Regions from separate parts of the Brevibacillus sp. AG genome, predicted to be linked through region 1. Evidence: predicted binding sites of a transcription regulator. Region 1 holds the regulator's gene; each other region holds the start of a gene.
What was found. Region 1 encodes LexA, which represses DNA repair genes until DNA is damaged. Its sites were predicted from a motif close to CGAACATATGTTCG; they were not measured.
Positions count from the first base shown of each region.

Region 2: a site for LexA is predicted at 2,379-2,392, ahead of dinB (DNA polymerase IV). Genes of this name have one in related genera too.
Region 3: a site for LexA is predicted at 2,531-2,544, ahead of recA (recombinase RecA). Genes of this name have one in related genera too.

Region 1 is NZ_JAQMYO010000001.1:466-5,279, forward strand. It holds gene POF51_RS00005 (glycosyl hydrolase family 18 protein) at 1-652, shown strand, start outside; partial or broken gene POF51_RS32140 (hypothetical protein) at 613-822, opposite strand; gene POF51_RS00010 (DUF4269 domain-containing protein) at 985-1,560, opposite strand; gene POF51_RS00015 (DUF456 domain-containing protein) at 1,669-2,154, shown strand; gene lexA (transcriptional repressor LexA) at 2,205-2,828, opposite strand; gene yneA (cell division suppressor protein YneA) at 2,991-3,326, shown strand; gene POF51_RS00030 (DUF896 domain-containing protein) at 3,403-3,600, shown strand; gene crcB (fluoride efflux transporter CrcB) at 3,696-4,061, shown strand; gene POF51_RS00040 (HelD family protein) at 4,100-4,814, shown strand, end outside.
Region 2 is NZ_JAQMYO010000018.1:42,617-47,430, forward strand. It holds gene POF51_RS29735 (ATP-dependent DNA ligase) at 1-292, opposite strand, end outside; gene POF51_RS29740 (DUF4365 domain-containing protein) at 424-2,229, shown strand; gene dinB (DNA polymerase IV) at 2,445-3,686, shown strand; gene POF51_RS29750 (hypothetical protein) at 4,200-4,625, shown strand.
Region 3 is NZ_JAQMYO010000002.1:708,292-713,105, reverse strand. It holds gene rny (ribonuclease Y) at 1-404, opposite strand, end outside; gene POF51_RS08660 (RecX family transcriptional regulator) at 676-1,317, opposite strand; gene recA (recombinase RecA) at 1,387-2,445, opposite strand; gene POF51_RS08650 (DEAD/DEAH box helicase) at 2,613-4,202, opposite strand; gene POF51_RS08645 (competence/damage-inducible protein A) at 4,211-4,814, opposite strand, start outside.

The DNA of each region.
Region 1 (4,814 bases):
TAAGTACAAAGGCATTAACATTGACTTCGAAGCTGTTTTGCCAAAGGACCGTACGGCATTGACTGCGTTCGTTAAAGAGGTTTCGAAAACGATGAAAGCCAACAACCTTCTAACGATGGTCTCCGTTCCAGCAAAATCCACAGACGATCCTTCAGATGACTGGACTGGAGCATACGATTATGAGGCACTAGGAAATGCTGCTGATTATATACAGGTAATGACTTATGATGAGCATGGGGTATGGAGTGATCCAGGTTCTGTAGCAAGTGCTCCGTGGATAGAATCTTCTCTCCAATTCTCAATTGATTATATTCCTTCCGAAAAGGTAATCATGGGTATTCCAGAATACGGAAATGATTGGAACTTATCTGATCCTACAAATAAAAGTAATTCTGTAGTAGAGTGGAAAAATATTTCGGAACTAATTGCCACGACTGGAGCAACACCAGTTAGGGATGAGGTTTCTGGTTCAATGTATTTCAATTACACGGATTCTGATGGATGTAAACATGTCGTATGGTATGAAGACGAAACAAGTATAAAAAATAAGACGCATTATACGCAAACATATGAGTTAGCTGGTGTATCGACATATGCGATCGGTATGGAAGATCAAAAATTCTGGGAAGCGATCTCTTCTGGTCTAAAATAAATCCATTTACTTACGTCGAATAAAACAAGAAGAAAAATGATGAACCAATTTCTTGCCTCTTGTTCACTGACTCCATGTATTTTTTGATAGGCGTGACAAAGAGTATTTTCTACATCCGTAGCCATTCGACTTCCATCCCCACATATATAAAGGTGGGCACCGTCATCTAGGTGAAGCTTAAAACAAGATAAACAATTTATAAAAATCCCGTATTTTTTATTGAATACGGGATTTTTATTTCCTGAATTTTAATAAGCTGGACCGATACCTTAACGAGACATTAAATGAAAAGCCTACATTCAAGCAGTAGAGATTGGCTCTTTGCTCGAAGATTATTCCTTTCGCAGCAGTTGAACTCTTTGTCGTAATTCCTGGTCTGTTAACGGCTCCAATTGCAACAAAGCCTCGTATGGATCATCACCCGGGATATGAAAGTATCGAGCAAATGCAGGCTCTGTCTTGATGCCGCTTTGCTTCAGAGTCCTGATATGTTTATACGCATCCAAGCCTCCTATGTCTAACAATCGTGCTTCGATGTCCATATGACGATAGGCGTTTTGCTTTTCGACAGCTACCTGTTGAGCAAACAATTCAAACCAAAAGCCAGCTGTGAAAAACGAGATAACGCACGTGGGAGTACTATTTACATCTAAGTGTGTCACTTCAAATCCGGGCAAGCAGCCAAATGCTGTACGAACAGCCTGCTCAAACTGCTCCAGATCATGACTCTCGCAAATAATATCCAGATCGCTTTGCACAACATCAATGTCCAATGGGATGGTTCCGGCAAGCACTGGGTGGTAATCGGATAGTACTTCCATGATGTTCGTCTGTTGAATCGCTTCCAACGCTGCTTTTTGGCGAATCGTCCCTCTGCCCAAGTAGGAGAGATCATGCCAATTTCTCATGAGACTACCTCCATGTCTGCTTTCTTTTAAAATAGTTTAGACAAAAGTGAATAAGTACGCAACGAAATCGATAATCACTCGTATACCTAAATGAAGGGAGTGTAGTAGATGGAAATATTTTTGTGGGTAGTGGTTGTGTTATTGTTCTTGCTAAGCATCGCAGGAATTTTCTTACCCGTTTTACCTGATACGATATTACTGTGGGCGGGCTTTTTGCTCTATCACTTTTTCATTGCAGATCCGGGAGCGGGATTGCCGGCATCCTTTTGGTGGGGAATGGTCGTTCTAAGCATTCTGCTTTACGGTGCTGACTTGCTGACAAATATGTACTTCGTAAAAAGGTACGGAGGGTCCAAATGGTCGTCCATCGCTGCTGCGATCGGTATTATCCTCGGGATTTTCGTTTTCCCACCGTTTGGTATGCTGATCTTGCCGTTCGTATTCGTCGTTCTTGTAGAGTTGATGGTACAGAAGCAGTCGATGGAGAGAGCAGTGAAAGCGGGCGTAGGCTCACTGATCGGATTTTTGGGTAGTGCAGTCGTAAAAGTCATCTTGCAAGTTACGATGATCATCTGGTTTTTTATCGCCAGATAATAGACAGAAAACAAAAAGGACAGCCTCGGCTGTCCTTTTTTACGTGGGAACTAGTGAATGAGTCGATAAACACCGATGACTTTACCGAGAATAGTGACATGCTCCAGGATGATCGGTTCCATCGTGGCATTTTCCGGTTGGAGACGGAAGTGATTCTTTTCTTTGAAAAATCTTTTAACGGTCGCTTCGTCTTCTTCTGTCATGGCTACGACGATGTCACCATTGTTGGCTACGTGCTGTTGGCGAACAATGACGTAGTCTCCGTCGAGAATCCCGGCATCAATCATACTGTTCCCGGAGACGCGCAGCATATAGACCTTGTCAGAAGTCACGATATTGTCTGGAAGCGGGAAGTACTCTTCTACATCCTCAATGGCAGTAATCGGTTGTCCAGCGGTTACTTTTCCGATTACTGGCACACGGACGACAGAGTCTTCGAAATTGTCTTGAAAACGATCTTCATCTGATAGCAATTCGATGGCACGAGGTTTGGTAGGATCTCGACGAATGAGGCCTTTTTTCTCTAAGCGTGCCAAATGCCCATGTACAGTTGAGCTGGAAGCTAGTCCAACTGCCTCCCCAATTTCACGTACAGATGGCGGATATCCTTTATCACGAACTTCCTTTCGTATGAACTCGATGATGGCTTGTTGTCTACTCGATAATTTTGACATAGAAAGACACCCCTGATTTCTCGAACATATTTTCCTATATTATACCATGGGAGCTTGCGTTCGACAAACATAAGTTCGATTCATCGTTGACATGAACATATGTTCTCATTTATTATGAGGCTACAAGTGATCAGAACGTATGTTTGCGAGGAGGCTATCATTATGAATTCATTGACAGTACGTAATCGTTTCGAGAAAAAAGAAGAACGTCGTGTTCGTTTTGGTATCACGAGAGGACAAGCTCTCTTGTTTCTTATTACATTTACTCTCTTTTTTTACCTGTTAACCGAACTAGTGTTTGCTTCTTCGCCAATGGAGGAGCCACAAGGCATAGAAGTAACTGTACAATCTGGAGATAGCCTATGGTCGTTAGCTGTTCAATACAATACAGATCAGATGGATGTTCGGGACTATATAATAGAAATTAAGGATGCGAACGGTTTAGAGAGCAACAGGATTTACCCAGGTCAGACTCTCATCCTTCCTGATACTCCGTAAGTGTTCGGCTGTCTTGCGGGATCATTCGAATGTGGTATAATGAAGCGGCACTACTACAGAGTGGGAGGAACCAGCAGTGGTATCTGACGCAGAAATTAAACGCATCAACGAATTGGTCAAAAAATCGCGCGAAGAAGGTTTGACCGAAGAGGAAAAGCTCGAACAAAAAGCATTGCGCCAAAAGTACATTGACGCCGTTAAGCTTTCATTGAGAGCAAATTTGGATTCCATCCGTTATGTGGAAGACCTTGAAGAAAATAAGCCAAAACAGTAAGATAACAATTACTGATACGACAGACATCCTCGCTTGACGCTAGGGTGTCTTTTTCTGTGACATACATAAGCTGTGATAGCCAGGGAGGGAAAGCGATGGCGTGGATAGCTGTGGCGGTTGGAGGAGCAGTTGGCTCTCTTTTGCGCTACCTATTGTCTTTGCTCGCGAATCAGCCGGGATGGCCGTGGGGAACCTGGATCGCCAATGTTTGTGGATCTTTGATCATCGGCATCTTGTTCGTGCTGGGGAAAGAACGTGGCTTTTTATCTCCGACACTCTACCTCTTATTTGCAACGGGGGTCATGGGAGGATTTACGACTTTCTCAAGCTTCTCCTTGGAAGTAGTCTCTTTTTGGGGAGAAGGCCAACTGTTACGTGGCACTTTGTACGCTCTGCTTAGTTTGGGAGTCGGTCTACTTTCTTGTGCGGTTGGAATATGGTTGGCCAGGCAATGGTCCTGAGTCGTTCAATGACACGATACATGTGAGGGGGAATGAATGTGAGTACACAGCATCGTGATTATGAATTGGAACAAAAAAAGCTGGATGAAACAATTTCAGCGATCGACGAAGAAATGGAGCAGCTTCGCAATGATATTCGCGAGGCAACAGATGATTATGTCAAACAGGTTGTTAACTATAAAAAGGCTAAGGAATTGAGCTACCTGGAAGATCAGGGTCGAGAGAAGCCATATTTCGGCAGAGTGGATTTCTTGAAAGATGAAATCTACGAGCTGGATGAGGTCTACATAGGAAAACGGGGAATTGTACGCAGCGATACGTTTGATTCTGTCGTCGTGGATTGGCGCGCGCCTATCGCCAGTCTTTATTATTCCGGTGAGAGCAAAGAAGCGTTTTACCGGATGGGACGCGAGATCGTGCGTGGTGAAGTTCGACTAAAGCGTAATTTTGCGATCGAAGACGGAAAGATCGTCGGCATCTATGATGGAGCGGTAAAAGAAACGATTAACCGCGAGATGGGGCATCCCGACGAATTTTTGCAAGAGGGCTTCATTGATGAATTCTTGGCAGCCAATCTGAATCAGGCAAACGATAGTAGGCTAAAAGACATCGTCGCTACGATTCAATCCGAGCAAAATGATATTATCCGAGCGGAAAAAGAACGGCCGATTGTTGTGCAAGGAGTAGCGGGGAGCGGAAAAACAACGATTGCTCTGCACCGACTCTCTTATTTGATTTATAACTACCAGGATT
Region 2 (4,814 bases), on a different contig from region 1:
ATCTACTCATGACATCCTCCCAGCAAGGAGATGGAGGAGATGTTTGAGGATTTAAACAAATCGCCTCTCCATCAAATATGGCATTTTGGATTGGCAATTTGATTCGATCCAATTCTGGAAAGAAGCTCTGAGTGACTTCGTTTCCATGTCTCGTGAAAGCGCGAGTCTTACCATTATCATAATGAAGCAGTATTCTGATTCCGTCCCATTTTAGAGAGTGTAACCAGCCTGTTTCGGCCATGACCTCACCTGACGGTTGTAGTAGCATTGGTTTAATTGGTTTGTTTAGCATTCTAAAAGCCTCCTACTGCCAAGTTATCATGCAGGAGCTTCGTTATGTATATGGAATCAATGGAAGAGAATTTAGTGTAGATGAGATATACTAAATGTAATCATCTTTATTGTAAATGAGGGATCGCTAGAATGAAGCTGTCGAATGGAAAAATTGAAAGACTTGCGGTACAAGCGATCAAACATGAAGCGAACAAACCAGGTTCATTCTTAATCGCAAGCATACCAGAGGGTGATAAAGGAGTATCGTTTGATGGAAGTATCGATGTGTTCATTGATGATTCAGAAACCGTTGAATCTCTGATAGGTTCAGTTCCAATACAAGTTAAAGGAAATCAAGTGGAAGAGTTTTCTGGGAATAAAAGGACATTTTCTTTGAAAGTCAGTCATTATCAAAATTATTACAATAGCAATGGAGTTCTTTTGCTGGTAGTCGAAGTAAATGAAAAGGACGAATCGAAAATATATTATAAGCAATTATTACCGGTTGAGTTAGCGAAAATCATTAAGTTTTGCGAAATCAAAGAACAAAAAAGCAAAAGTATCGATCTCAGGCCTCTTTACGAAACTTCTTTACAAGAGATATGCAGAAGATTCCTAAAAGAAAGAGATAATCAGCCTAAAGTGCTTATCGAAAACAAACCTATTCCAGATAAAGCATACCCAGGTGGCTTTACTTTCTCTAGCGTAACTTTTAATCCTCACAATGAAGCGACGAGCAATATCTTTGATCATGACTGGACGCTTTATGGAATCATTGATACTTTAAAAGTTCCGTTAGATATCGGGCGCATTTCTTCAGTGACTACTAAAACAGATGAGAATATCGAAATTGATGGTACAACATACACATACTATGTGAAATCAACAGAGGAAGAGAATACAATTAGGCTAGTGATAGATGATGTGCTGGAATTTGCTTTCGATAAGAAATTTACCAGTAATTTTTCGCTAAGATTCTTAAAATTTCACTCTTTACCTACCCAATTGAAAGTCATCCCTCTAATAAAAAATTTACTTACAGGTAAGACTATTAACTTAGCAGGTTCAGAGTTTTCATTGAATCATTATATTGGAGATTTAAAGAAAACTATTGAAGATTTGGAACAATCTTATCAGCTCTATGTAAATGTACTGAAGGTGTTCACCCTTCTAGATATTAACGAAAACACGATAATTACTGAAGATGACTCTACCCCAAGTTTAAAAGAAATGTTTAGATTATTGGTTAATGTCATACTACGCGCAAATTGGGATGGCATCAATGAGCTAACCGACAGTTGTATGCATAGATTAAAAGTTGGCGACCGGTGGATCGTTTTTTACTGCACGAACTCAGGTCAGAAGAAACTCGTGAATGCATTCTCCGAGGAAGTAATTAAATTGCCATGCAAGTTGGTAGTAGATGGGGAGGATGAGTTTCCACATAGTATTTATGCCCTTATGCCACTAGATGACCTAGTTGCTGGGTTAAATGTTAATCATGAGATATTACGTGCTTCTTTTGATCAGATTGATCCTTATAGAAATGATTCCGCTTTTGAATTAACAAATGAGTTTTGTATAACATGTATTAGGGCATATGATTTGACTAATGACAGTATCTTCTTGGATACCGCAGAGCATATCTATATGATTTACAGTGACGAAAGGTACCCGGCATACAACGAATTTAACAAAGCTATTATCAATGTTAATTTAAACCAAATAAGAAAACGAAAGAACGGACAACTTTCTTTAGATGAAATGGAATCATTAATTAAACTGAAGACACAATTTAAGTATGAAGCATATTTAGATTTACACTTCTGCATTAGCGTATTGCTAGAAAGTAAACTTGAAGCAAAAATGGCTTATGGAAGAATGGATCAGCAAAAGCGAGATACTTATGTGGATTACCCTATTTATCAGTTGTATAAAGACATAATAAAGGAGTAGGATTTGATTTCCCAGCTTCTACACATGGTGATCCAAACCCATTACAAAGGAATCCGAAGGGATGTCTTTTAATGTCCAATAAACTGTTACATCTTTTTTACAGGGACTAATGGCCAATACAATTAACTGCTAAAAAAGCACTTATAATAAGAACGTATGTTTGATATACTGATTAATAAATGCGAACGTACGATCTTATTTTAGGGGTGTATTTTATGAGCGGATTAAAAAAGAGAATCATTTTTTTAATCGACATGCAAAGTTTTTATGCGAGTGTAGAAAAAGCTGCTAATCCACAAATTCGAAATAAACCTGTTGTTGTTGCTGGAGACCCAGAGAGAAGAAGCGGTATCATTTTAGCAGCATGCCCAATCGCAAAATCATATGGGGTTGTTACAGCTGAAGCGTTATGGCAAGCTCAGCAAAAATGTCGGCAGCTTGTAGTGATACGACCACGCATGGAAGTGTACATTCAACGATCGATGCAGATTACAAGGATCTTCGAGTCATTTACCGATTTGGTAGAGCCGTTTTCAATAGACGAGCAGTTTCTTGACGTAACGGGCAGTGTTCACCTGTTTGGTGATGCGTTGCAGATGGCCGCACAGATTCGGCAGCGTGTATGGATGGAGACCGGAGTCAACTGTAGGGTAGGAATTGGGACGAGCAAGGTGCTCGCGAAAATGGCGTGTGACAATTTCGCCAAGAAAAATGAAGAGGGTGTTTTCTGGTTAAAGAAGGAGGAGCTCTCCAATACACTCTGGAAGTTACCAATCGATAAGTTGTTTGGTGTCGGTTCTCGAATGAAACGTCATTTCCATCGCATGGGAATTTATCAAATCAAAGAGTTAGCGGAGCTCTCACCACAAATATTAGCTCGTCGATGGGGAGTAAATGGCGAGGTTCTATGGCGTACAGCACATGGCCTCGATGACTCTCCTGTCTCAATGGATACGTATGATGTACAAAAAGGAATCGGCCAACAGATAACGCTCCCTAGAGATTTTCACACCTTTGCTGACATAAAGACAATTCTATTGGAGCTCCTGGAGGAAGTCTGTAGACGTGCGAGGAGCAAAGAATTAATGGGATCGGTTCTGACTGTCGGTTGTCGAGGGGCTGACTTGGTTGCAGGAACAGGTTTTAATCGGCAAATGAAGCTCACAGAGCAGACGAATGATGTTATGACATTATACCAGGCTGCCTGTTTCCTTTTTAATCGCCATTGGGAACAAACTCCGGTACGCAGTATTGGTGTCAATCTCGGTCAACTTGTCCCTGATAACGTCCTGCAATTGAATTTGTTTACAGACAATGTGAAAAGACAGTCTTTAGCCCATGCCATGGATGATATCCGGGACCGATATGGTACTGCTGCTATCTTGAGAGCCTCCTCGTTGTTAGAATCAGGTCAGGCGAAAGAACGAGCTCGGAAGATCGGTGGCCATTACAAGTAACTGAAGTACAATATGTCCGATCATTGTAGGACTCACGAAATGATCACCTTTCGAATAGCATTGGAACAACCTACCTGGATACCCAAGTTTATTCTTACTAAGTAGCGCACCACAGCTCACTCAGCATAATAGGTATAAGATAGAGATCATTATTGTAGGGTGTTATTGCTTTCATTGAAAATGGAAGCATGGTATATTATAGATGTATTGAGTATTAAGTGTTTTTTGTTAACGAATGCCTATGTGCCTTTTCACCCGATAGAGATCGGGTTCAATGAATCGACCTGTTGGTCGCATGAATGGATTTCCATTGTGCTACCTTCAGGTCGTTTTTTTATTGTCCAAAAAGGTGTTAGGTGAACTTTATTAAGGAGGGAGAAAGTATAGCAAGCCTTTGTATCGTACTAAGTAGAACGTTGTGAATTGCGAGCAAGAAGATAAATTTTGTCTTCTTGCTTATTTGTTTTGGATTAGTGCTTAGATCAAAAAGAATTAGGAGAAGGAGCTGTTCATATGCAAGGTTTTAAACAAGTAGAGCTTTCCATCGTAAAACAAGTGGAATTTGATCATGCGGAAAAGGGAGTCGGATATAGACTAAACGGTACTGAAGATTCTCATACCAAGATTATATTTGAAGAAGTTAAAACAATCGGGATTAGTAGCCCGGAAGAGATCCCCGAAGTACTTCTTCAGGTATTAAGCTGCTATAACGTTGTCACGGACTATAGAGATGATTCATTCACACTCTCTGAGCATAATAATGTGATTATCTATACGAGAACGGAGAATGAGAACGGAAGTGAGGCAAGCATTGCTGATCATTATGCCGGTATTCAAATCTATCATGCTGAGTATGTAATTGAGCTGGAGATTAAAGATGTTTATGTACCTACTTTACAAGACTTAATGAAGATTTTTACTCAAGTTGATGTCTTTTAAATGGCTCTTTCAATTATGTAGGCTTTTCTCATTCTTGATGAAGTAGGTGCAGCCATGAATGATATTGAACAGGTTCGAATTAGAAACGAAGTGCTAAAAGTAGGTAAACAAATAGCAGAAAAGAATCTAGGGCGTATACCCTCGCATGTAAACCCTAATGGAGCAAGTCGATGGATATATTGTGCGATT
Region 3 (4,814 bases), on a different contig from region 1:
GATACTTGTTCTTTATATAAGTGCTCTACCTTGCTTTGCAGTTCTGCGATGGTACGGTCACGCTCAGACAATTCTTCTTCTTTGCGCTCCAACTGTTCCATCTTGCGGTCCAACGATTCTTCTTTTTGTAGAATTCGTCGTTCCTGACGCTGGATCTCATTGCGTCTCTCACGCAATTCAGTTTCCGCTTCGGATCGAAGCTTGAACACTTCATCCTTTGCTTCCAGCACCTTCTCCTTCTTAACGGCTTCGGCGTCCCGTTTGGCTTCCTCCACGATCTGTCGTGCAGCTTCTTCTGCACTGGAGATCTTCGCTTCCGCAATCGATTTACGAGTGAAGTAGCCTGCACCCAAGCCGATCAGCAGGGCAACGAGCACAATGACAACAGTAATTATAGGATCCATAGGCTTTTTCGTTTCACCTCCTTATTGTAAGACATCTCCCCGCTTTCCAAGCATTTGTTTTCCATGGAGTGCTCTCACATTTGAACATTCGGCTAAAAAACAAGACCGATTTACTCGGTCCGCTGAATCCGTACAGCTTTCGCACGGTTTTTCAGTTGTTTCATAGGCAACGAGTGAGCAAATCACAAAAGTTATGATACACCAAGTAAATACAAACCTATTTTATTATTTGTGAACAAGAATTGTCAAGATCATGCAAATAGAGTTGGCCCTAACTATCGCTTCTATGACGCAATTCTTCACGCATTTGTTGAATGATCGCATGGGAGAATCCCTTGCGCATCAGCATAGATAGCAGCTTGCGCTCTTCATCGGGGTTCGGTGCACCCTCTATACGCCGCGCCTTCTTCTCTATCAATGCGCGGGCAGCATCTAGTTCAGCCTGCCTAGACACGCCACGTACTGCGTCATCTACAATCGCTCTGTCCACTCCACGCTGGGTAAGCTCCATACGCAGCATATACGGGCTCCTCGGCTTCAAACGCAATCGCTCGTCTACCCATTGCTTCGCAAATGCTTCATCATCGATGTAGCCGTGATCCTTGCAGCGCTGGCATATCTCTTCTGCAATCTGTGGCGAAAATCCCTTTTCTATCAAATAGGAATGCAGCTGACTGCTTGTTCGCGGGCGTATGCCGAGATATCGCAATGCACCTAAATACGCTTTATGCTTTTCTTCTGCTATCAGGACTTCTCGGCAAAAAGCTTCATCTAATTCTGTTCCCTTAAATAGGTTGTACTTTACCAGTATGTCTTCGTGTACGGTAATGGCATACTCGCCTTCGACATCGATATGGTAGCGTTGCTTTTGTTTGATATCTCGATGAACGGCAGTGATCAGGCCGCTCTTCATGATGATTCACTCCTTCGCAAAGCTAAAATAACAGCCTGTCTCATCGACAGGCTGCTCTTCTACTCTTCATTACTCCAGATCAAATGTAGGCTCTTCATCTTGCTCTGGGTCATTTACTGCTTCACCTTCTGGAACAGAACCAGGGTTTAGGCTGAAGTATTCGCGTACTTTTGTTTCAATCTGCGATGCAATGTGCGGATTTTCTTTCAGGAAGACTTTCGAATTTTCTCTACCTTGGCCGAGACGCTCCTCATTGAAGGAGTACCATGCGCCACTCTTTTGTACCACATCGATCTCGGAACCGATGTCGAGAATGCTACCTTCTCTGGAAATACCTTCGCCGTACATGATATCCACTTCAGCAACCTTGAATGGTGGTGCTACTTTATTTTTGACGACTTTGATCTTCGTCTTGCTTCCTAAAATGTCGTTGCCAACTTTGATAGATTCCGCTTTACGAACGTCCAAGCGAACACTCGCGTAGAACTTCAAAGCGCGTCCACCCGGAGTTGTTTCTGGGTTACCGAACATAACTCCCACTTTTTCACGAAGCTGGTTGATGAAGATTGCAATCGTTTTGGACTTGTTGATGGCGCCGGACAACTTGCGGAGTGCTTGGGACATCAAGCGTGCTTGCAAACCTACGTGGGAATCTCCCATCTCGCCTTCGATCTCTGCTTTTGGTACGAGTGCCGCAACGGAGTCGACTACGATAATGTCTACCGCACCAGAGCGCACCAGTGCTTCCGCGATCTCCAAAGCTTGCTCACCAGTGTCTGGTTGGGACAACAGCAATTCATCGATGTTCACACCCAGCTTCGCAGCGTAAACCGGATCCAAGGCATGCTCAGCATCGATAAACGCAGCTTGTCCACCCTGTCTTTGAACTTCTGCGATGGCATGAAGCGCTACTGTTGTTTTACCAGAAGACTCTGGTCCGTAAATCTCAACAATCCGTCCGCGTGGGAACCCACCCACACCAAGTGCAATATCTAGAGCAAGTGCACCGCTAGAAGCCGTAGAAATCTGGATGTTGGATACTTCTCCCAACTTCATAATGGAACCTTTTCCGAATTGCTTTTCTATTTGACGCAATGCACTCTCCAAAGCTGCGCGACGATCTGACAAATGGTACACACCCTTTCAATTTTCGCATCTCTTTTGCTTGTCTTCATCATACCTCGAGACAGAAGTGTTTGCCAAGTATTTTTTACGAACAAATATTCGCATCGTAAAAAAGCAGCCATTTCCTGGTTGTTCCCAGAGAAATGACTGCTTTGTGTAATACTCTCTAATTAGGAACGCTTCGCTCCGCGAGGCTTTGCAGGCTCCAGATTGATTCGTTTTCCGTTGATACGTGTTTGACGCAGTGACTCATATACGAATGCCGCTACCTCTTCCGGAACCTCAACAAATGTGAAGTTCTCGAAAATGTCGATGCGACCTACTGATTTTCCTGGGATACCCACAGATTCAGAGATCTCGCGTACCAGATCCTGTGGCTTCATGTTCGCATTGCGGCCTACGTTCAGGAAGAAGCGAACCATGCCTTTTGCTGCGCCTGTCTCACCAAAGTTGTACGCTTCTACTTCCTGCCCTTGTCCCGCTTCGGTATGGAATGCCAGGTGCAATGCAGCAGCTGCTACTTTTTCAGCCGGGTATTGACCTACGAGAGCATCCGCTACTTTTTGATACATATCCGCGATTGCATCGCTTTCCAAAAGGCTAGTCAATTGTTCACGCAATTGCTCTTGTTTGCGCTCAGCCACTTCCTCCAAGGAAGGAACATTGCGAGAGAGCACTTGTGCTTTTGTCTGCTTTTGGATAAACATCATTTGTCTTACTTCACGCGGCGTAACCAGCGTCATCGCAATTCCTTTGCGACCTGCGCGACCAGTACGGCCAATACGGTGTACGTAGCTCTCAGAGTCTTGTGGAATATCGTAGTTGATTACGTGAGAGACGTTTCCTACGTCGATACCGCGTGCTGCTACGTCAGTCGCGATCAAGAATTCAATCGAGCCCTCACGGAACGCATTCATGACCTTGTCACGTTGTGCCTGTGACAAGTCACCATGCAATCCGTCCGCAAGGTATCCGCGGGATTGCAGCACTTCGGACAACTCATCTACGCCGCGCTTAGTGCGGCAGAAAATGATACCCAGCTCGACATCCTCACTGTCCAAGATGCGGCAGAGGCTCTCTACTTTGTTACGGTCAAACACTTTGTAGTATACCTGTTCGATCAATGGTGCCGTTACTTCTTCACGGCTAACCGCGATCGTTTGCGGTTGTTTCATGTAACGGGTAGCCAAACGCTTGATTTCTGGCGGCATCGTCGCAGAGAACAGCAAGGTTTGACGCTCTTCCGGCATATGTGTGATGATCGTTTCGATATCTTCGATGAAGCCCATGTCCAGCATTTCATCCGCTTCATCCAAAACGAGTGTATGTACGTTATCCAGCTTCAATGTTTTTCGGCGCAAGTGGTCCATAACACGGCCAGGAGTACCTACAACGATTTGTACACCTTGGCGCAGTGCACGAATTTGATGTCCGATCGATTGTCCGCCATAGATTGGCAGCGTACGAACTTTGTTATATTTCGAGATGCGCAAGAGCTCTCCCGCAACCTGGATAGCCAGCTCACGAGTTGGGGTCAGCACGATCGCTTGTACACGATTGGCAGGCGTAATCTTTTCTACAAGTGGAATCCCGAATGCAGCAGTCTTACCAGTACCTGTCTGTGCTTGACCAATCAGGTCTCCGCCATCCAGAACTTTTGGAATGCAAGCTGCCTGAATCGGTGATGGCTCCTCGAAGCCCATATCGTGAATCGCTTGCAGAATAGATTTATGTAAAGGAAAATCGGAAAAAATCGTCATGAAAAAAATCACCTTTCTTTTTGCATTTGCAGCGCATAAAACAACGCGTATTTAGCGGCACGCCCAACGATTGCATGCCTTCTTCCGGCAAGGCGCAGCTCTTTTACAACTGTAGGCATTCCTTCTGCCGCGATCCCTACGTAAACAAGGCCAACAGGCTTGCCCTCGGAAGGATCGGGTCCAGCCACTCCCGTAACAGAAATCCCGTAAGTAGCCCCCAGCTTTTCTCGTACATGTTCAGCCAGCAATTGAGCTGTTTTCTCACTGACTGCCCCATCTGTTTGCAAAATGGAATCAGGTACTTCGAGCAACTGATTTTTCACTTCATTGGTGTAGCAGACTACCCCTCCACGAAACACTTGCGAGCTTCCCGGCACAGAGGTAATCAACGAGGCAATTGCTCCTCCTGTGCAGCTTTCTGCACAAGCAATCGTCTCATTTCTCTTTTTTAGCTCAGAAACCAGCACATCATGCAGCGACGAATTCTCACCCATCCCGTACATATACTGGCCAACACGGCTGAGAATTTCTTTTTCTACAGGTAAGATTAGGGCTTCCCCTTCTTCGACTGTAGCAGCTCTTGCCGTAATCCGCAGCGTTACTTCGAATTCT